One region of the Dehalogenimonas alkenigignens genome, then DNA from elsewhere that is predicted to be linked to it. Evidence: a T-box and tRNA genes for the amino acid it is inferred to sense, from the RefSeq annotation. Region 1 holds a T-box; the other holds one or more tRNA genes.
The links. A T-box is a leader RNA that pairs with one kind of tRNA and senses whether it is charged. The one in region 1 lies ahead of ileS (isoleucine--tRNA ligase), so its partner is inferred to be a tRNA-Ile.
Positions count from the first base shown of each region.

Region 2: it has a tRNA-Ile gene. The T-box ahead of ileS (isoleucine--tRNA ligase) is inferred to sense a tRNA for this amino acid. The anticodon was not compared.

Region 1 covers NZ_KQ758903.1:1,190,078-1,193,994, forward strand. Annotated here, with positions in the region: gene DEALK_RS06285 (YidC/Oxa1 family membrane protein insertase) at 1-666, shown strand, start outside; gene jag (RNA-binding cell elongation regulator Jag/EloR) at 554-1,243, shown strand; T-box leader at 1,304-1,546, shown strand; gene ileS (isoleucine--tRNA ligase) at 1,578-3,917, shown strand, end outside.
Region 2 covers NZ_KQ758903.1:257,068-260,984, reverse strand. Annotated here, with positions in the region: rRNA gene DEALK_RS01335 (16S ribosomal RNA) at 1-1,156, shown strand, start outside; tRNA gene DEALK_RS01330 (tRNA-Ile) at 1,350-1,426, shown strand; partial or broken gene DEALK_RS10200 (recombinase family protein) at 1,915-2,946, opposite strand; gene DEALK_RS01325 (hypothetical protein) at 2,961-3,860, opposite strand.

The DNA.
Region 1 (3,917 bases):
GGCTGCCTTGTCCCGATGGTAATACAGATGCCGATCTGGATCGCTTTGTATCAGGCCATTATCAGGGTGTTAGCGGTAACGCCAGAAGATTTCCTGAGCCTTTCCAGGCATTTATACGACTGGTCCGTGGTCTATGAGACCCTCCCGCTGAACAGTACCTTTCTTTGGATAGACCTCTCCACTCCGGATTACATTCTGGCGCTTCTTGTGGGCGCGGTGATGCTATTACAGCAGAAAATGACCACGCCGCAGTCTGCGGACCCAAAGGTTGCGGCGCAGGGCAAAATGATGCTCTTCATGATGCCGGCGATGTTTGTCTTCATTTCGATCACTTTCCCGGCCGGCCTGGCGCTGTACTGGCTGACATCAAGTATATTGAGGGTTGTGGTCCAGTTCTTCGCCACCGGTCCCGGCGAGTTGAAGCCCTGGTTTCAGGGTTTAATGAGCAGGTTGGAGCGGGATCGGGGATACAAAGACCGTGTTTTGAAAAATGAAAAATCACCTGAACCAGCCACGCCTAAAGTGGTGGTTGAACAGGCTGAGGAGATTGTGAATGAAGGAAATCGAGGTAAGGGGGCGGACGGTGGAAGAGGCGGTAGCCCGCGGCCTGGAACGACTAAAAATCAGCCGGGAAGAGGCGGAGATCGACGTCGTAAACGAAGGTAGCCACGGACTTTTCGGTATCCGAACTGAAGAGGCCATTGTCGTGGTCAGGACCAGACAACCCGCGGCGCCCGTATCGGCTACCCGTGCCGCCGATGCCGTAGCCGTTACCACCCGGATCATTCAAGATCTGATAGACCGCATGGACCTCGATGCCGGCGTTGAATACTTGCCTGACGCGATGGTCACCGAAGAAACGGGAAATGAATCGGGAATGGTTTTCGATATCCTCGGCGAAGACCTGGGTCTGCTGATAGGCCGCCACGGTCAGACCCTGGCAAATTTCCAGTATCTGGTAAGAATCCTGGTGGCTCAACGTATTGGAGACTATTTGCCTATCGTGGTGGACGTTAACGGCTACCGGCAAAGGCGTTTTAAGTCCCTTGAAGTTTTAGCTCGGCGGACGGCGGAGCAGGTGCGCCAGCGTCGGATGCCGTACTCGCTGGACCCAATGCCGCCTTTTGAGAGGCGCATTATTCACATGGTGCTGGCCGGTGATCCCGAAGTGACCACTCAGAGCGTCGGTTTCGGGGAAGAGCGAAAGGTCGTTGTTGTCCCCCGGGAAGACTCTTTGAAATAGCAGTTGTTATCCATTTGGCTTGTTTCTTGAACGCAGGTTTATCCTGTGATATGCTTCCTGTTAACAGCTTTGACGGAGAAGAGTAAGCCCGGCGCTTTCCATCAGCGAGCCTGATACGGTGCGAGCAGGCTGGAAATAGGGCGGAAAATCCCTCCCGAGCTTCCAGGCGAAAATCCGGTGTGTCTGGGTGATTAGTTTTGGGCGGGTGCCAGCCGTTATCCTGGCATGGCATGGTTGTGCCAGAATGAGCGCCCCGATTCATCGGGGAACAAGGGTGGTACCGCGGTTAATCCCGTCCCTTATGGGCGGGATTTGTTTTTTATAAGGAGGCGCAATGTTTTTACCAGTGAGCAGCCGGGTCAGCTTTCCAGAAATCGAAGAAAAGATCCTAAAGCTTTGGACGGCTCGGGATATTTTTAAACGCTCGGTTGAAAACCGGAGCGGGCGGAAACGCTTTACCCTGTACGAGGGTCCGCCTACGGCTAACGGCAGACCCGGCATTCATCATGTCCTGTCGCGTGTTTTCAAAGACGTCATGCCGCGCTATAAAACCATGAAAGGGTATTATGCACCCCGCATCGGCGGATGGGATACCCATGGACTGCCGGTGGAACTCGAGGTTGAGAAAGCTCTCGGTTTTAAGAGTAAGACTGACATCGAGCGTTTCGGTATCGCTGAATTCAACAAGAAGTGCCGGGAAAGCGTCTTCAAGTATGTCGAAGACTGGAACCGATTGACCGAGCGCGTCGGCTACTGGGTCGATCTGGAACATGCCTACATAACCATGAACAATGAGTATATCGAAACCGGGTGGTGGGTGGTAAAACAGTTGTGGGATAAGGGACTCGTTTATCAGGGGCATAAAGTTACCCCTCATTGTCCCCGCTGCGGTACATCGCTATCCTCGCACGAAGTTGCCCTCGGGTATGAGGAGAACACCGAGGACCCGTCTGTATATGTGAAATTCAAAATCGAACCAGCCGGGATGGCTGGCCCTCTCGCCGCGTTCACCGACAAGCCTTTCTCGCTGCTCGCTTGGACAACGACGCCCTGGACGCTGCCGGCTAACACCGCGCTGGCCGTCTGCGGTACCGCGGAGTACGCAGTCCTGGATATGGGGGAAGAATACCTGGTTTTAGCAACGGAAAGACTTGAAGCAAACGGTCTTCATAATGCCCACCAGGCTGGGCGGGTATCAGGCTGCCATCTGGTGGGGCTGCAATATCAACCACTATTCGACCCTTTTGACAGTGGGGTGCCTGTCTACCGATTGTCCCCGACGGGCATGACGGCAGCAGAGCCGGGTGAGATATTTTATCCGGTTATCGCCACCGATTACGTGTCGATGGAGGACGGTACCGGAATTGTTCATACCGCTCCGGCATACGGCGAAGTGGACTATGAGTCAGGTGTCAAGCACGGGCTCTATTTTATTCATCATGTCGATCTTCAGGGCAAGATAACCGGCTCTTATCCGGGCGCCGGCAAATTCGTGAAAGCGGCAGATCCGCTAATAACACGCGCCCTGAAAGACCGCCACCTGATTCAAAAGGATGAAAAAATCCACCATACTTACCCGTTCTGCTGGCGCTGCGCCACGCCCCTTCTGTACTTTGCCAAACAAAGCTGGTATATCCGCACCACCGCGCGCAAGGCGGACCTGATTGAAAACAACGAGAGGATCAACTGGTACCCTGAGCATATCAAACGGGGCCGCTTTGGCGACTGGCTGCAGAACAACGTCGACTGGGCTTTTTCGAGAGAACGTTACTGGGGCACCCCTGTACCGGTATGGCGCTGTGACACATGCCAGGCTTCTGACTGTATCGGCGGGGTTGACGAACTCAGATCTAAACCGGGATTCACCGGCTTTCCTGAGCCCCTGGACCTGCACCGCCCGTTTGTTGACGAGATAGCTTACGATTGTCAAAAATGCGGCGGCCGGATGCGTCGGGTGACGGATGTCATCGACTGCTGGTTTGACTCCGGCGCCATGCCGGTAGCCCAGCAGCATTACCCATTTGATCCCGACAGCCGCTCCATTTTTGAGGACGGGCGATTTCCGGCCGACTTCATCTGCGAAGGTATTGACCAGACCCGCGGCTGGTTTTACAGCCTGCATGCCCTTTCGACCTTACTTTTTGGCCAGCCATGTTTTAAGAACGTTATTTCCCTCGGGCTCATACTTGACGAAAAAGGGGAGAAAATGAGCAAGACCCGGGGAAACGTCGTCCTTCCGGAGACGGTGATCAATAAACACGGCGCCGATGCGGTGCGGTGGTATTTATTGACGGCTTCGCCGGCCGGAAATACCCGGCGTTTTTCGGAAAAACTGGTCGGTGAAGTTACCCGGTCGTTTATGTCCACCTTGTGGAACACATACTCCTTTTTTGTCCTTTATGCCAACATCGATAACTTCCGCCCAGGTACACAAAAACACGATCTCGCTTCTGAATTGGACAGGTGGATACTATCTGAACTGAACCAATTAATCGCTGAAGTGACCGCTGACCTGGATGCCTATGACCCGGTTGCCGCCGGCCGCGCTATTGAGGCTTTTGTTGACTATCTGTCAAACTGGTATGTCCGGCGTTCAAGGCGGCGTTTCTGGAAGAGCGAGAGCGATGCCGACAAACTGTCGGCTTACAACACCTTGTATGAGTGCCTGGTTAAG
Region 2 (3,917 bases), 930 kb from region 1:
CAGCAAGGAATCTTGGGCAATGGGCGAAAGCCTGACCCAGCGACGCCGCGTGAGGGATGACGGCCTTCGGGTTGTAAACCTCTTTTCTCAGGGAAGAATAATGACGGTACCTGAGGAATAAGTCTCGGCTAACTACGTGCCAGCAGCCGCGGTAATACGTAGGAGGCGAGCGTTATCCGGATTTATTGGGCGTAAAGTGGGCGTAGGTGGTCTTTCAAGTCGGATGTGAAATCTCCCGGCTCAACTGGGAGGGGTCATCCGATACTGTTGGACTTGAGTACAGCAGGGGAAAATGGAATTCCCGGTGTAGTGGTGAAATGCGTAGATATCGGGAGGAACACCAGAGGCGAAGGCGATTTTCCAGGCTGAAACTGACACTGAGGCCCGAAAGCGTGGGGAGCGAACAGGATTAGATACCCTGGTAGTCCACGCCTTAAACTATGGGTACTAGGTATAGGGAGTATCGACCCTCTCTGTGCCGAAGCTAACGCTTTAAGTACCCCGCCTGGGGAGTACGGTCGCAAGACTAAAACTCAAAGGAATTGACGGGGGCCCGCACAAGCAGCGGAGCGTGTGGTTTAATTCGATGCTACACGAAGAACCTCACCAAGGCTTGACATGTTAGAAGTAGTGAACCGAAAGGGGAACGACCTGTCAAATCAGGAGCTATCACAGGTGCTGCATGGCTGTCGTCAGCTCGTGCCGTGAGGTGTATGGTTAAGTCCTGCAACGAGCGCAACCCTTATTGCCAGTTATATTCTCTGGCGATACTGCCTCGCAAAACGGGGAGGAAGGTGGGGATGACGTCAAGTCAGCATGGCCTTTATGCCTTGGGCTACACACACGCTACAATGGGCGGCACAATGGGTTGCCACCGGGTGACCGGGAGCTAATCCCCAAAACCGCCCTCAGTTCGGATCGCAGGCTGAAACCCGCCTGCGTGAAGTCGGAGTTGCTAGTAAACGCGTGTCAGCATAGCGCGTTGAATACGTTCTCGGGCCTTGTACACACCGCCCGTCACGTCATGAAAGCTGGTAACACCTGAAGTCGATAGGCTAACCCGCAAGGGGGGCAGTCGCCCAAGGTGGGACTGGTAATTGGGACGAAGTCGTAACAAGGTAGCCGTAGCGGAAGCTGCGGCTGGATCACCTCCTTTCTAGGGAGCTTGAGAGCTTCGGCTCTCCACTCCTAGGTCGGTCTCCGGCGCAAGCCGGAGTAAAGATTGGCCTAATTTTTCCTTCCGCTATCCAGGGGTTAAGGTGAAACTGTTTTTACAGACTTTTTCAGTATGCCGGCGCTTGATTTTGGCCTCGGCCGTGGGTTAGAATTAACCTCGCTTGTTTCACCCCGGGCCATTAGCTCAGCTGGTTAGAGCGCGGTCCTGATAAGACCGAGGTCCTTGGTTCGAGACCAAGATGGCCCACCATGACCTTCAATAGCCAGAACCGTTTCCCTCTTGCCGTCAGGTAACGGAGGCGTGTATTCGACGGTAACTTCATCACCTTTGACTCGGATTTCTTTAACGAAGCCTTTAATGAAAGCTTTCCGTTCGCAGATCTCACCATCTTCAAGTAATGATCTCAGATCCTCAACGTAGGTCGCCATCTCAACGGGATCCAAGGCCTCATACCGATGTTCGGAATATTGAGCTTCGATTTCAACTTTTCGTGCGATCAACTTATCTTGGCGCATGCGGAGTTCTTTGATCCGGAGCGCCAGATCAGACAATTCAATCTTTCCTGATTCTATTGCATCGTAGATGTTAGATAGCCGCAATTGGGTATCTTTAATGCCGTCATCGATGGAATCTATCTCCTGCCTAAAACCAGCCAGGGACTCATTCCACTCTTCACTGGCTGCCTTGGCAAGCTCCATTAGGTTGTCCTGGGTAAGGATTGATTTCCTGATTTCGTCAATGACAGCTTTTTCAAACTTCGGCACACTCAGGTATTTGCAGTCACAGGATCCGGCTCCCTTTTTAGTTAGGCTGCCACAGACGTAATATGCAAACTTGCCGCTCTTGGCTTCCTGCCCGGTGAGGGCGCGACCGCAATAGCCGCATCTTGCCAGACCGCTTAACAGGAATCGACTGGACACAACTCTGGGGTGAACAACTTTCGGCGCTCTCGATGCCAACATCCTTTGGGTTACATCGAACGTTTCCATGTCGATTATGGCAGGGCAAGCGCCGGGCACCCTAACCGGCTCAACACCGCGTTTACTGTGTCGACCCCACACTACCGTTCCTGTGTAAATCTCATTGGTTAGCATGGAATAAATGGTGCCCTTAGTCCAGTTCTTGCCTTTAGCGCTGGGGACACCTTTTGCGTTTAATTCCCTCACCACGTCCACGACACCCTTACTTGAGACCACTGATTCGAAGATGAACTTGACTATCGGCACTTGAGCGGCGTTCAGTTCCAACCTGGTCCTGACCTTGCCGCCATCGGTTACCCTAACCTTGGAATATCCATAGGGCGCCCTATAGGAAAGATAAAAGCCTCTAGAGGCGCTTTCCCTCATCCCTCGGGTAACCTCTTCGCCCAAGTTGTCGGAGTAAAATTCGTCGAGGCTTTCGATAATTGCTTCCATGAGCCTGCCTACAGGAGTGTCTTCTGAGGGCTCGTTGATGGAGACAACCTGAACCCCGTTTTTACGCAACAGGGTTTTGAATATTATGGAATCTTCCCGGGACCTGGCGAACCTCGAGTATTTCCAAACAAGAACCATCTGAAATGGTTTGCTTTGGCGTCTGGCAATCGATATCATCTCCTTAAATGCTGGACGGGAGGTGGTGCGGCCGGTTTCAGCCTCATCGACAAACTCTCTGTAGATCTCATAACCCTTGGCTTTAGCAAAAGCCCTCAATGCTTTCAACTGAGCTGTCAGCGACAGATCAGTGTCCTGTTTTTCTGATGATACCCTCGCGTAAAGAACTACTTTCATAGCAGCCTCTTTTATTATCCCTTAAGTCTTTTACAAATCCGGCACTGACCGGTAATCAACAGGCTGAGTTTTATCTCCTGAAGCGCCTCATCAAGTTGCGTTTTAGCGGCGGCGAGTTCGTCCCAGGACGATGCAATTTTTTTAGCTTCGGGTGTTGTGGGCAATTCTTCCAAAACCGAAAGAATCGAACTGCGACACGCCTCCTCTTGTCTTGGGCAAACCGCCAGAGTGTGTCCTGGACCCAGGCGAACTTCGCCGTTACGGGTATCTAACTGGATACGTTCTTCAATCTTCTCCATGAGCCGGGGTTTAATCCCAAATACCCGATCTATAGACCTGGAATAGGCTAGTTCCAAGACGTTGGTAGCAACGAGCTTGACTCCTTCTTCGACTGTTGGAGCATCTTCGATAGGATTGAAGTTGGCGTCGACGAAGACACCACCTGTTCTTTGCTTAAGCTTTTCGGCTGCTATTTGTTTGAATCTAATCAGACTGTCAATATAGTTTTTCGAAATTTTCTGCCAGCTTTCGAGTCTAGTCCACAACTGGTCCTTGGGCAGGTGCTCCTTAAGCAAAGCAACTGCCGGTGGCGGTTCCGCCCCTTTGGAAGAACTGCTTTCTTCAATCTCTGTCCTCCATTGTACGTATAGATCGCGTAGCGGCAAGGTGTTCGACTGCTGGAGCCAATCAACAGCCCCCATGAGTTGCTCCTGATGGAGTTTTAGAGCGTTCCTTAAAAGCTCGATTTGAGCAAGGTTGAGTCTTCGCTCATCAGTTGCTTTTTGAAGGCCAGCCCTAATGGTGCGGATGTCCCGGCCGGTTTTCCTGGCGATGGCGACCTCAGAGGTTCCATTTTCCCGCCATTCCAACCATTCTCTAACCTCTTTGGGGGAGGGGATTTTCTTTCTGGGCATAACGACCTCCCGGATGCTTTTTAACTTTGATATCATATTCCATACCATACAAATATG